2 regions of the Chryseobacterium sp. NFX27 genome follow, and region 2 is predicted to be linked to the other one. Evidence: riboswitches for the same ligand, from Rfam matches in the RefSeq annotation. Region 2 holds a riboswitch; the other holds the start of a gene.
What was found. A riboswitch is a leader RNA that binds a small molecule or an ion and turns the genes downstream of it on or off. The one in region 2 is predicted to bind S-adenosylmethionine.
Positions count from the first base shown of each region.

Region 1: linked by a shared signal. The riboswitch ahead of J4Q03_RS08355 (SusC/RagA family TonB-linked outer membrane protein) and the one ahead of J4Q03_RS10070 (TonB-dependent receptor plug domain-containing protein) in region 2 are both predicted to bind S-adenosylmethionine.

Region 1 is NZ_JAGEKK010000006.1:37,612-45,209, forward strand. Features, by position in the region: gene J4Q03_RS08350 (RagB/SusD family nutrient uptake outer membrane protein) at 1-918, opposite strand, end outside; gene J4Q03_RS08355 (SusC/RagA family TonB-linked outer membrane protein) at 937-3,870, opposite strand; SAM riboswitch class I at 3,954-4,051, opposite strand; gene J4Q03_RS08360 (type II 3-dehydroquinate dehydratase) at 4,286-4,693, shown strand; gene pckA (phosphoenolpyruvate carboxykinase (ATP)) at 4,861-6,477, opposite strand; gene J4Q03_RS08370 (GYDIA family GHMP kinase) at 6,605-7,510, opposite strand; gene fabD (ACP S-malonyltransferase) at 7,521-7,598, opposite strand, start outside.
Region 2 is NZ_JAGEKK010000007.1:173,670-181,267, reverse strand. Features, by position in the region: gene J4Q03_RS10075 (alpha-amylase family glycosyl hydrolase) at 1-1,995, shown strand, start outside; SAM riboswitch class I at 2,098-2,206, shown strand; gene J4Q03_RS10070 (TonB-dependent receptor plug domain-containing protein) at 2,304-4,724, shown strand; gene J4Q03_RS10065 (APC family permease) at 4,732-6,027, shown strand; gene prfA (peptide chain release factor 1) at 6,162-7,247, shown strand; gene J4Q03_RS10055 (hypothetical protein) at 7,340-7,598, shown strand, end outside.

The DNA.
Region 1 (7,598 bases), on a different contig from region 2:
AAAGCTGTAGTAATAACTTCCCGAAGAAGACACATCAAGGTAATGGAAGGCATAGCTTGCTCCGGACTGCTCCTGAGTCTGCCCATGTCCCCAGATCCATTCAGCGTTGCTGATGTCATTGAATCCTTCTTTATACTTTTCGGCTGCCATTAGCGGATAATCTGCTTTGGCTATTTTTGCCGCCGCTGCTGCTTTACTCCATTCTCCGGTGTTCAGATAAGTTCTTGCCAAAAGTCCGTTTACTACGGCTTTGTTGATCTTATCTTTATTATTTCTCGTATAATTGGTCAGAAGATTATCTGCTTCCGTAAGATCGCTTTTGATCAGGGTATAAATTTCCTCCAGGCTTGCTTTTTTCTTTGGAACAGAAGTAATTGTTGATGGCTCCGTATAAATCGGGGCTGTAAGAGCTGTTTTATCTTTGAGATAGCTGAACTGGTAAAAGCTCGCCAGATTCAGATAACAGAAAGCACGCAATGCTTTGGCCTGTCCTTTTACCTGATCTTTTTTCGCCTGGCTCCCTTCTGTCTGGTCAATACGGGTAATCACATTATTCATATTATTTATGGTTGAATATAATGTTGACCATATAAACTGAGGCCTTGAAATCGTATTGTTGACCATCTCGGTAAAAGCATATGCTGACGGGAAACCGTATTTATTCGTTAGGATCGCCGCATCACTTCCCATAGCATCGCTGGCTCTCAACACTGTTGAATAGCCTATATTTGCATAGGTTGGTCCGTCATCATGAAATTTCGCCCAAGCTCCATTAATTACTGTTTCTGCACTTTCTGCCGTTTTAAAAACCTCTGCACCGTTAGCCTGATCTGTAGGAGCTGTTTCCAGCTCATTTTCACAGCTTGTCAGCGACCATACCGCAATCAGGGCAAAAGATATATATTTTAATTTTTTCATTGTTTCAATTTTAAAGAGTTAAAGAGTTGCCTGAAGACCGAAAGTTATCGTTCTCATGGCTGGATACCTGTAATAAGTAGTCCCGTCCAATGCCTGTTCCGGATCCATTCCTTTATGTTTGTAGAAAGTCAGGAGGTTTTCTGCCTGAACATAAATTCTAAACTTTTTCAGACCCAGCTTTTCAAAATAATCCGAAGGAAGCGTATATCCAAGACTCACATTTTTAAGCCTTGCATACGTCCCGGAATATAAAAATCTTGTAGACGTTGAGTTCCAGTTATTTGTTGTAGTGCTTAAAGCCGGAACATCTGTATTCGGGTTTTCCGGAGTCCATCGGTTTAACATTTCTGCACTCCAGGCGCGTCCTCCCGAACTTCCGTTAGACATCAATGAGGTATAATCCGTATCAAGGATCTTTCCACCAACGCTGAATGTCAACAGTCCCGATAGATCAAAGTTTTTATAGGCAAGACTTGTGGTAATCCCTCCCGTTACTTTAGGCAGGGCAGATCCTTGTACTGTTTTGGTAGCTTTTGCATACTCGGAAGTTGTTCCGTCTACTGTATTTCCATTCGCATCCTGGTAGATATATCTCCATAAAGGCTTTCCATTGGAAGGATCAACGCCCATCCATTCAGGAATAAAGAAATCATAAATTGAACCGCCTACTTCAAGACGCTTGGTTCCTGTTATTACAGATCCTTTAGGAAGTTTTGTAATCTTATTGCTTAAAGTACTCAGGTTGACATCCACATTCCACTGGAAATTATCATTCTTAATGGGGGTTGTGAACAATGAGAATTCAAAGCCTGTATTCTGTATCGTCCCGACATTAAACGGAAAATCACTGATTCCAAGGGATGGGGCAACCGGCATATTAAACAGAAGGTCCTGGCTTTTTCGTTTAAAATATTCTACATTACCTTTCACCCTGTTATTAAGAATGGCAAACTCAAGGCCTACATTTAAATTAAGATTGGTTTCCCATTTCACATCATTGGTCTGTACTTTTTCAAGAACAGTTCCCGGTTCACCAAGATTATTATAGAATTTATACAATTCCTGATAAGCATAATAAAGTGAAGATCCGTTGGGCCTTCTTAATTTATCATTCCCCTGGCCGCCATAACTCGCCCTTAATGTAAGCTGATTAAAGACATTTAAATCTTTAATGAAATTTTCATTTGAAACCTTCCATGAACCTCCTACTGACCAGAATTTCCCCCATCGGTTATCGGCAAAGAATCTTGAAGATCCGTCCGCCCTTCCAGATACTGACAGAAAGTACGTATTTTTAAAATCATATTCCGCTCTACCCAGGAAACTCAACAAAGAAAATTTGTCGCTGTTTCCACTGAAGCTTCCTAACAATGCAGCTGCATCAGGCTCGTAATAGTAAGGAAGAGAAAACTGGCTTCTGGAACCGGATATCGTCTGGTAATCATATTTATAAAATTCCTGCCCTGCTAAAACATTCAGATGATGTTTTCCGAATTTCTTGTCAAAAGTCAGAATATTACTGGTTGTATAGGAAAGCGTCCTGCTGTTTGATCTCGTTACAGAACCGCCAATCTCACTTCCTTCTCCAACAAGCGGATTGGAATAGTAATGACCGTTATAATTCAAAAGATCAACTGAAAAGCTGGTTTTAAATTTTAATTCCGGTAGGAAAGTAAAATCTAAAAATCCTTTTCCCGAGAAGTTGTCTTCTTTATTTTCATTCTTGTCTAAAGGAAGCGTTGCCGCAGCATTTTGATTCTGCAATGCACTTGTAGGCCTGTATTTTCCAAAATCATAAACTCTATTTCCCTCTGCATTCAGAACATAACTTCCGTCCGCATTTCTTTCATAATATGGATAAAATGACGGAATTACCCTGGCTGCATTAATGATATTATCGGCTCTTGAATCTGAAGATGGCGGTGCATTCTGGATACTGTTGGTATAACTTAAATTCACACCTGCATTCAGCCATTTCTTAACCTCGGAGTTGATCTTCAACCTGGTCGCAAATTTTTGAAAACCAGACTCTATGGCAATTCCCTTATCATCAAGATACCCTAATGAAAAGAAATAATTGCTTTTTTCGCTGCCTCCGCTGATATCAAAATCAACCTGACTTCTGGAGGCTGTCCTTTGAAGAATATCCCGCCAGTCATCATTCCATAAAGCTTTTGCTCCCGGCAGAAGCTTTCCGTCTGTTCCTACAGGATTTGGGAATCCGGTTCCATAAGGATTTATTCCCAGAGCATTCACCAGATTATTGCTTGCCATTTGTCCGGCCTGTTCAGAAGATATCTGTCCGGATTTGTATCCGTTTCTCAACGCTTCCCAATACAGCTGGAAATATTCATCGGTACTTACCTGTTTATAATCTTTTACGGCTCTGCTGGAAAATCCCTGACTGATGTTAAAATTTACTCTCGATTCTCCTTTTTTACCGGATTTCGTTGTAATGATAATAATCCCGTTAGCTCCTCTTGAACCGTATAATGAGCTGGCTGTAGCATCTTTCAGAACACTGATGGATTCTATATCATTCGGACTGATGGAGTTGATATTCCCGTCAAACGGAATCCCGTCTACCACATAAAGAGGATCACTGGAAGCACTGATAGACCCCACTCCCCTTATTCTTACGGAAGCCGTTGAACCAGGCTGTCCGGAAGCGCTTACCGCCTGAACTCCAGGAACCTGCCCTTCCAGAGCTTTTGTAATATTGGTAACGGGCCTGTTATTGATTTTATCACTGGAAATGGTGGCTACTGAACCGGTATAACTTGTCCTTTTTGCCTTACCATAAGCAATTACAACCACTTCATCGATTTCCTTTTCGTTGATCGTATCTTTTTTCGGTTTTACTTCCTGTGCATTTGTACTGATAATTCCTAAGAAAAATACAGCAACCGGGGGAATCCAAATTTTAGAGTTAATTAAATTTCTACTAATCATAATCAATTTTATTTATCATATATTAAAAATTAACCCTTTGCAGAAAAGTCAGCAAAGGGCATCGATAAATACGATTAACCAAATGCTTATTTTTCCTTTAAAGGCTGAATGTAACACCTTGCACAGAGGCAGGTTGTTAAGATTTCACAGGGTCAGTTCCCTCCATCTTTCTTTATAAGCCGATCGAAATATGAGTGCAAATCTAAAAACAATTAGTCTACAAAACAAGTAGACTTTAAAATTTATTATGAAATATTTTCAAAAATTAACTTAAAAATTAATTAAAACCCCATGCATCAAACAATTACACAATTACGAAATAACCAAACATGATAAATATCATTACATATAATGTAATTAGCCAAAACTGAAAAAAAAAGTTCGAAAATAGAACTAAACTATTTAAATTTATAGAATGAAAGTTTTAATTATTAACGGTCCCAACCTGAATCTTTTAGGCACAAGAGAACCTGAGATCTACGGAAGTATATCTATGGAAACCTGTCTGGAAAAACTAAAATCTGAATTTATTACTCATGAACTGGTTTATTACCAGTCCAATATTGAAGGGGAGATTATAAACCGTCTTCAGGAAGATGATTTTGATGCTTTGGTAATCAATCCTGGAGCATATACCCACTATTCATATGCTATTGCAGACTGTTTAAAGAATATACGTAAGCCGAAAATCGAAGTTCATATCAGTAACATTTATAAAAGAGAAGAATTCCGTCAGAAATCTGTAACGGCCGCCAATACAGATGCGGTATTATCAGGCTTTGGAATGGATGGGTACAGATTGGCGATTATAAGTTTGAAATGATAACTAATCCATATTATAATGTTCTAAAATGCTTCGACTCCGCTCAGCATGACATACCAATACTAAATGTTTCGTTTTAAAACATATTGGCAATGATTATCATTCTGAGAAGTTGCGACATTTAAAATATAAAAAAAGCCTCATCAATGATGAGGCTTTTTGTTGTATTAGGTAGTCTGCTGCTGAAGCTGAGGTCCTGAAGAAACTAATTTCTTCCCTTCTTCAGTACCGCAGTACTGCTCAAAGTTTTTAATATATCTTGCAGCAAGATCTCTTGCTTTTTCTTCCCATTCTGAAGCACTGCTGTAGGTTTCTCTCGGATCTAAGATTCCTTCGGAAACATTCGGAAGCTGTGTAGGAATTTCAAGGTTCATGATTGGAATGTGAGTTTTAGGAGCGTTTTCAATAGAACCGTCAATGATTGCATCAATAATTGCTCTCGTATCTTTCAGAGAAATTCTTTTTCCCGTTCCGTTCCATCCGGTATTTACTAAATAAGCTTTCGCCCCATGCTCTTTCATTTTACCGATCAGTGTTTTAGAATACATTGTCGGGTGAAGGGTAAGAAATGCCTCTCCGAATGCAGGAGAGAAAGATGGTTCCGGTTCAGTGATTCCTCTTTCTGTACCGGCTAATTTGGAAGTATATCCACAAAGGAAGTGGTATTGTGCCTGGTTTTCATCTAAAATAGAAACCGGAGGCAATACCCCGAATGCATCAGCAGAAAGATAAACAATCTTCTTAGCATGTCCTGCTTTAGAAGGAAGAACAATCTTATTGATATGGTAAATTGGGTAAGATACTCTTGTATTTTCAGTGATAGAACCGTCAGTATAATCAGCAATTCCATTATTTACCACTACATTTTCAAGAAGCGCATCTCTTTTGATCGCTCTGAAGATATCCGGCTCTTTTTCTGCCGAAAGGTCAATCACTTTAGCATAACATCCTCCTTCATAGTTGAATACACCATTATTATCCCAACCGTGCTCATCGTCACCGATCAGGAATCTCTTAGGATCTGCAGATAAAGTTGTTTTTCCAGTTCCGGAAAGACCGAAGAAAAGAGCTACATCGCCCTCTTCACCTACGTTGGCTGAACAGTGCATAGAAGCCATTCCTTTCAATGGAAGGTAATAGTTCATCATGGCAAACATACCTTTCTTCATTTCACCTCCGTACCATGTACCTCCGATGATCTGTAGTTTTTCAGTAAGATTAAACATAATGAAGTTTTCAGAATTCAGTCCCTGAGCTTCCCAGTTTGGATTGGTTGTTTTAGAACCATTGATCACAGTGAAATCAGGCTCTCCGAAGTTTTCAAGCTCATAGTGAGACGGACGGATAAACATATTAGTAACGAAATGCGCCTGCCACGCTACTTCTACAATAAACCTTACTTTTAATCTGGTATCTGTATTGGTACCACAAAAAGCATCAACAACATAGATTTTTTTAGCTTCAGAAAGCTGGTTCAGCACTAATCCTTTACAAGAATCAAAATTTTCTGCTGTAGTAGGAAGGTTTACTTTCCCATCCCAGAAAATTGTGTCTCTCGTAACATCATCCTGAACTATATATCTGTCTTTAGGTGAACGACCCGTGAAAATTCCGGTTTTTACTGATACTGCACCAGATTCCGTAAGCTCAGCTTTCTCAAAGCCTTGATTTTCAGGAGCTATCTCCGCCTGATATAACTCTTCGTAAGATGGGTTATAGACGACTTCATAATTTCCTTTAATCCCTAATTTTTCTAAATCCTGGATGATTTTAGCGTGTTTCATTTTACTTATATTTTCTATTTCTTTATTGGGCTCAACAAAATTAATATTAATTATTTGTTAAAGGTGGTTTAAATATAATGATATAAGTCAGAATGACAAATAAAAAAACGGGATTGTAAATTACTGATTATAAATTAATTATATCAGACCATTCAAAAACAGTCTTGAAACCTTTTCCCCAAAAATAGTCCTTATAGCCGTGAAATTTGGCACTCATCACAAAATCTCCACCCCAGGCTCCCAAACTTTTGACAAAAACGGGACAGTCTGAGAAAAACCTGTCTTTAACTGTGGGTATTTCAAGGAATTTTGATATTTTCTGCTCATGAATCATCATCAGTTGAGAAAAATTTTCCAATTCCCTGCATAACAAAACTTTCTTTGTGATATCCGAAAATTCATCAATAAGGATTTGAGACTTTGGTTTCGACTTGTAAAAACTGATTCCTTCCCGGCTGTCCTGCTTCTGATTTAAATGAATAAAAATCAGCTCATTTTTGAACGGTGGGTTAAAGTCTGCTTTCTCATAACTGATTTGGGGTTTACTTCTGAAAAGAACGGCAGATTTCTCCTTGGCAACCGCAATATCATAACCGCTTCCGCCCAGACTTATGCTGTTGAGATGGAAAGGATCAATATCCGCCCATTCTGCAAGATTTGTCATTAAAGTAGAACTGCTCCCAAGTCCGTAATCAGCAGGAAACTGAAGATTGGTCTTCAGATGGTAAGTATAATTATTCTTGAATTTGAATTTAGAAAGCTGCTGAACATTTTTTAAAGTATTTAGAATAAATGCAGCGCTTGAGGGAATATTGGTTTCGAGGATCTGCCAGCTTTTATAATCAATGACAGCCTTTAGCCACAATTTGTTCTGATGATGGGCTTCCCAGAAAACCAGGGATCTTTCATCCTCTTTTTCATCAAAAAAAAACTCTTGTCCAAGCTTGGTAGGTACCGCCAGGACAAGAGCTCCGTCTATCGCGAAATATTCTGAAGTAAGCATAAGCTTTCCCGGTGAAAATATTTCGCTCATATTCTTTTAATTAGATTGCAGAAGCAACATCTACAGAACCGTCAATTTTCTTGATCAGTCCCTGAAGGGTTTTTCCAGGACCCACTTC
Region 2 (7,598 bases):
GATACTACCAATCCTGATCTTTACTGGATTGAACTGAACGGACTGACTCCGCAGCAGTTATATACTTTTCAGTACAGAACAAATGATTTGAAGAAAGTGGCAGATCCTTTCTCTCCACAGATTCTTTCCTCTTATGATGATCAGTGGATTTCGGCAACTACTTATCCAAATCTACCTGCATTTCCAGCAGGCCAGGATTTTGAAGTTTCGATGTTTAAAACAGGTCAGGCGCCTTACAACTGGCAGGTGACCAATTTTCAGAGACCTGCCAAGGAAAATCTTGTGGTGTATGAATTATTGCTGAGAGATTTCACGCAGGAAAAAAACTGGCAGTCATTAATCAATAAGATAACGTATTTAAAGAACTTAAATATTAATGCGATTGAGCTTCTTCCTATTATGGAATTTGAAGGGAACCTTTCGTGGGGTTACAACACATCTTTCCATTATGCACTGGACAAGGCTTACGGAACTCCTGAAAAATTCAAGGAATTTGTTGATCTGTGTCACCAGAATGGAATTGCAGTAATTCTGGATGTTGCTTTTAACCATGCAACAGGGCGTTCGCCATTAGTAAGACTCTGGAATATTGATCCGGATGGAGATGGTTTTGGAGATATTGCTGCCAATAATCCTTACTTCAATCAGGTACCCAAACATTCTTATAATGTGTTTAATGATTTCAATCATTCAAGTGCAGCAACTAAATATTATGTTGAAAGGACTTTACAGCAATGGCTGACTGAATATAAAATTGATGGATTCCGTTGGGACCTTACAAAAGGATTTACCCAAAACTGCTCTGCCAATGATGAAGCCTGTACCAATGCATATCAGCAGGACAGGGTAGATGTTCTTAAATATTATGCTGACAAACAGTGGGGAATCGATCCGAATTCCTATATGATTTTTGAACATTTGGGAACCGATGCGGAAGAACAGCAGTGGGCTAATTATAGAATTGCAGAAGGAAAAGGAGTGATGCTTTGGAATAAACAGACTGAACCCTATAACCAAAACACAATGGGTTACAAGGAAAACAGCAGCTATGACAGAATGAATCACAGCCTTCACGGCTTTACCAATATGCATGCTGTAGGTTATGGGGAAAGTCATGATGAAGAAAGATTAATGTTTAAAAATCTTGCTTATGGAGCAGTAAATGGAAGTTACAATGTTACCAATCTGAACACTGCTTTGGAAAGAATGAAAACTTTCGGAGCAACATTCTTTACCATTCCGGGGCCGAAAATGATCTGGCAGTTTGGAGAGCTGGGATATGAATTCAGTATCAACAGATGTGCAGACGGTACGATCAGTAACGGATGCAGAACAGATGAAAAGCCTGTTGCTTTTACTTTAGGATATGATACCAACGCCAACAGAAAAGCAGTGTATGATACCTGGGCCAAAATTATCAATATCAGAAATACCTATCCGGTTTTCAAATCAAAAACATATACTGTAGAATCCAATAACCTTACCAACGATCCTGAAGGATTGATTACCAGGATTTATGTGTATGACAATACAATAACGGGAGTGAAAAATGTGGTAGTTTTGGCGAACTATACCACGGCATCTCAGAATGTCGTTCCTTACTTTCCTTACACAGGACAGTGGCAGAACCTGATGGATAATTCTGTTTCTAACATCGCTTCTACAACAGCTCCTATTACCTTGCAGCCAGGAGAGTTCAGGATTTTTGGAAATTATGCCGGTGCACTGTCAGCATCTGATGTGAATGCAGCCAATAAACTCTCACTTCAGATTGCAGATAATCCCGTGAAAAACGGTGTGGCAAAATTAATATATCACAAAGCTAAAAACGGAGAGATTGTTATTTTTGACATGAGCGGTAAAAAAATGGATTCCATTCAATTAAATACCGAAAGCGGAACTTATGAATTGAAAACGAATTATCCGCCGGGAACCTATTTGGTTCACCTGCGGTCTGAAACCGGTACTGCCATTCAGAAGATGATTATTAAATAAAAAAAAGAGGGACAATAAAACATTGTCCCTCTTTTTTATTGACAGCACAGAATATATAAATCTACTTTTGTCAATTAAAAATATTAGTCTACTTTTGCAGTAGATTTATCAAGAAAGGTGGAGGGATTTGGCCCTATGAAACCTTAGCAACCTGCACGGCTCTAAAAAGTGTAAAGGTGCTAATTCCAACCCGGTATGGGGAAGATGAGAAAAGTCAATATTCTGACAGCAATTCCATTTCTTGAAATCTTTTATGTCTGCGGATGAGGTCCGTAGAACTATTGTATCATTAATTTACGAGGACAAAGATGAAAAAATTAAGCCTGTCTGTTATACTCCTGGGAGCTGTTTTGGTGAACGCACAGGAGCAGGAAAAAGGAAATCAGATCGAAGATGTAATTATCGTAGGAAACAGGAATGCTAAAAGAACAAAACTGGAAACACCGGTTCCTGTAGATGTTATCAATATAGAAAAGCTGCAGAAATCTGCTCCGCAGACGACGGTTCAGGATCTGCTGAATTATGTGATCCCGTCATTTAATTCTGTAAGACAGTCGGCATCCGACGGGACAGAACATATTGATCCTGTTACCCTAAGAGGAATGGGGCCGGATCAGGTTTTGGTACTCATCAATGGAAAAAGAAGGCATACGACTTCATTGGTCAATTATCAGAATACCGTTGGAAATGGATCTGTAGGAACAGATCTCAGTACGATTCCGGTGATTGCTATAGACAGAATAGAAGTTCTGAGAGACGGAGCCGCCGCACAGTATGGTTCTGATGCCATTGCAGGAGTTGTCAATATTATTCTTAAAAAAGATATCGGAGCATCAGCATCGGCATCCTATGGAATTACAGGAAGAAATGATGGTGAAACCTATCAGGCCGGAATCAATTACGGATCTTCTCTTGGGAAAAAAGACAGCTATGTGAATCTTTCTCTGCAATTGAGCCACAGGGGAAAGACCACAAGAACCCAAAATCATGATCTGGATATTTTCGGAGACAATTTTGCCTATGAATTTGCCAATGATCCTATCGCAGCCAGAGCTGCGGATGACCAGATTATTAGAGAAAGAGGTCTCACCCGGAATGACTTTAATTTTCAGATCGGAGATGCCCAGATCAGACAGGCCCAATTGTTTTTTAATTCCGAATATCCTTTAAGTGAAAGCTTTAAGCTGTATTCTTTCGGAGGTTTCAGCATTAAAGAAGGAAAGGGCTTTGGATTCAGAAGGCTGCCCGGAGAAAAAGATAATGTGGTTTCCTCTATCTATCCAAACGGGTTTCAGGCCTCTTTAAACTCACAGGTTTACGACTTTTCTTATGCTGTTGGAGCAAAATATAATGTCAATAACTGGTTGCTTGACATTAGCAATACATTTGGAAGCAATACCTTCAATTATAATGTAGACCATACGAATAACGCATCTCTAGGAGCAAAATCTCCAACGGGCTTTTATGCAGGAGCACACAGCTTTCTTCAGAATACGGTGAATCTTGATGTTTCTAAAAATCTGAATCAGTTTAATATAGCATTTGGAGGAGAATTCCGTTTTGAGCAGTACGAGATCAAACCGGGAGATGAAGCTTCTTACACCCGGTATGATATCAATGGAAATCCTGCAGTTCCGGGTTCCACAGTGCAAGGAAATGGCGGGTCACAATCATTTATTGGCTTTTCGCCGGACAATGCGCTAAAGAAATCCAGGCACTCAACAGCGGTATATGCTGATGTTTCTTATGATATCGCTAAAAAACTGAATATAGATCTGGCAGGAAGATTTGAAAATTATTCAGATTTTGGAAATACACTGAATGGAAAACTAGCTATGAGGTATGAATTTGTAAAAGATTATGCAGTACGGGCATCTGTGGGAAGCGGTTTCAGGGCTCCATCACTTCAGCAGCAGTATTTTAATAATTCCTATGCCGATATCTCCACTTCAGGATCCGGAATTGTCACCAAAGGGATTTTCAGGAACGACAGTGACGCAGCCGGAGTGCTCGGATTTGATCAGTTAAAGCAGGAAACATCGGTCAATGCCAGTGCTGGATTTACTCTGAAGCCTGCCAGCAGACTTTTTATAACCGTTGACGGATATTGGATCAGGGTAAAAGACAGAATTGTGATCACCAGCAATATCGAAGATCCAAGACTGGCTCAGTACAATGTAGAAAGCGGAAGATTTTTTGCCAATGCCATAGATACAGAGACAAAAGGAGTGGATGTAGTCATTACCTACGATTGGAAACTGGGTGGAGGAAATTTAAATATCAATCTGGCGGGAAATTATACGGAAACTAAGATCACAGATTTCCATTTTCCCGAAAACTTAGTGCCTTCCCAGGATGAATTCTTCGGGCCGGACCAGATTAATATCATTGAAACCCTTTCTCCTAAGACAAAAGCTTCATTAGGGTTGAATTATGCGATTGGAAATTTCAATTTCATGGTGAGAAATACGTATTTTGGTCAGGTCATAAGAGATGGGCATCCGTTTGGAAAGGTTCAGAAGTTCTCTCCTAAAGTGGTTACCGATGTGAGTGTAGGCTATGATATAACAAAAAATATAAATCTCACCATAGGAGCCAATAATGCTTTTGATGTGTTTCCGGACCTTCAGATCTATGAAAATTCCTATTATGGAGTATTTAAATATGCGCCGGTTCAGATGGGAACGCTGGGGAATTATTTCTTCGGAAGACTTAATTTTAATTTTTAACTGCTAAATGAGTACTGCTACACACCAGATCGGCTGGAAAACGGCTGCCGCCATCGTTGTCTCCAATATGATTGGGACAGGAATATTCACCACATTAGGCTTTCAGCTGTCTGATATTACCAATACCTACAGCATTTTCCTGTTGTGGATCATCGGCGGAATTCTCGCCCTGTTCGGAGCATTTTGCTATGCCGAGCTGGGATCCCATTTTAAAGGCAACGGGGGAGATTATATTTACCTTAAAGAAACCTATCATCCGATATTTGGTTATCTGGTAAGCTGGATCTCTCTGATTATTGGGTTTTCGGCTCCTGTGGCTCTGGCGGCACTGGCAATGTCAAAATACCTGTCAGCGTTTAACTATACTTTTGGAAACGGTTTTGCCATAGGCTTCATCTTTCTTGTAGCAGCGAGCTTATCGTTCAGTCTCAAAACATCAAGCAGGTTTCATAATTTTTTCACCTTTATCAAAATTGCTTTTATTATTGTTCTGGTGATTCTTGGCGTTGTGCTTTCAGGATCTGAGGCAGGAAACAGTCTGAAATTTACTGACAGCTGGCAGAATGAGATCATGCTCCCGGCTTTTGCAACATCGCTGGTGTTTGTCACCTATTCCTATACCGGCTGGAATTCTGCATCTTATATTGCAGGAGAAATAAAGGACGTTCAGAGAAACCTTCCTAAAGCTTTAATTGTGGGAACTGTTTTTGTCACAGTAAGTTATCTGCTCGTCAATTTTATCATGCTGAAACATGCGCCCGTAAACCAATTGGCCGGAAAAGAAGATGTGATGGGAGAAGCTGCAGGGAATATGTTGGGCACCGGTTTTGGAAAAATCGTCAATGTTTTTATTGCCTTACAGCTTATTGCTACGATCAGTGGCTATTTGTGGGTAGGCTCAAGGCTTACACAGGCTTTTGCAAAAGAAAATCATTTGTGGAGATCACTTGCTGTCAATAACAAAAAAGGAATTCCGGTAAGAGCGATCTTTGTACATGCTGTGATAGCTTCAGTGATCATCCTGACAGGAAGCTTTAAAGAGATCTTTGTATATACGGCTTTTATTCTTCAGCTGTTTGCCAGTCTTTCCATTTCAACTGTTTTCTTTCTTAAAAAAGATCAGCGGAAGATATTTAAATCCAATATTTTTTACATTTTCCCGGCAGTCTTTCTGCTTTTCAGTCTATATATTCTTTATTTTACACTTGTCCATAATCCCAAAGAAAGTATTATAGGGCTTGGAATTGTAGCCTTTGGGCTGGTTTTATATGTAATTGATAGGAAATTTTTTAAAAAACCATAATAAAGAAAATATTCTGTTCGTTCTAAAAACTCCATAAACCTTAATGTTTCAAAAAATTATGTGAATCGGGCAGGCTAAAGGAATTTTAATTTGAATTAATAAATTCTTATCTTTGCACTCTCAAAAATTGCAGAATGTCTAAATCATTAATTCCAAAACTAGAAGCTATTAAACAAAGATATAATGAGGTTGCCGACCTTATTATACAGCCTGATATCATTTCAGATCAAAAAAAATATTCTTCTCTGAACAAAGAATACAGTGATTTAGGAAAGATTGTAAGAGTGTACGACCAGTATAAAGGTGCCCTGGATGCCATTGAAGAATCTGATGAGATCATCGCTGACGGATCAGACAGAGATCTTGTAGATCTTGCCAAAGAGGAAAAACTGGAAGCACAGGCTAAAATTCCAGGCTTAGAGGAAGAATTAAAAGTTCTGTTGATTCCTAAAGACCCGGCCGATGATAAAAATATCATTGTAGAATTACGTGCCGGAACAGGAGGAGATGAAGCGGCTATTTTTGTGGAAGATATCTACAGAATGTATAGCATGTACTTCAAGACAAAAGGATGGAAACATGAAGTAACGGACTCCAATGAAGCGGCAAAAGGGTACAAAGAGCTGATCATGAAAGTGGAAGGGGAGGGTGTTTACGGAATCATGAAATTCGAATCCGGAGTTCACCGTGTACAGCGTGTTCCTGAAACAGAATCTCAGGGAAGAGTTCATACATCTGCGATCACAATTGCCGTGCTGCCGGAAGCTGAAGAAGTAGATTTTGAACTGAATCCTGCAGATATTGAAATGCAGACATCCCGTTCAGGAGGTGCCGGTGGACAGAACGTTAACAAGGTGGAAACCAAAGTACAGCTTACTCACAAGCCTTCAGGTATGGTGGTTGTTTGTCAACAGGCGCGTTCTCAGCTGGCTAACCGTGAACTGGCAATGGAAATGCTAAGAACCAAACTATACGATATCGAATTACAGAAAGTTCAGGGCGATATTGCAGCACAACGTAAATCAATGGTTTCTACAGGTGACCGTTCCGCAAAGATCAAAACTTACAATTACCCTCAGGGAAGGGTAACAGATCATAGAATCAATAAATCTATGTATAATCTCGATGCTTACATGAACGGAGATATTTCTGAAATGATAGACGCTGTCATCATGGCGGAAAATGCAGAGAAGATGAAAGGAGAAGAAGAAAATTATTAAAAATAAATTATAAAAATCAGGCTCTTGAAATTCAGGAGCTTTTTTTTGCTGTATATTCATCCTTGCAAATCCAATGAATTAAAACAAATAGTATGAACAATTTTAAGATCGTTATATTCATGATGCTGGCAGTATTAAGTCAAAACCTGCTGGCTCAGACAGAAGTGAAGAAACCTGGGGAAGTCTTTGAGATGTACTTCGGAACTTTCGTTAAAAATGATGACGCTGCACTTTCTAAGCTGAATGATTATTTAAGGCCTACCGTAGAAGGAGAAAATGCCTATCAGGTAGATTTTAAAACCGTTTCCAGGGAAATGATGAAAGAAAGCACCGACAACTTTTTATCTGCTT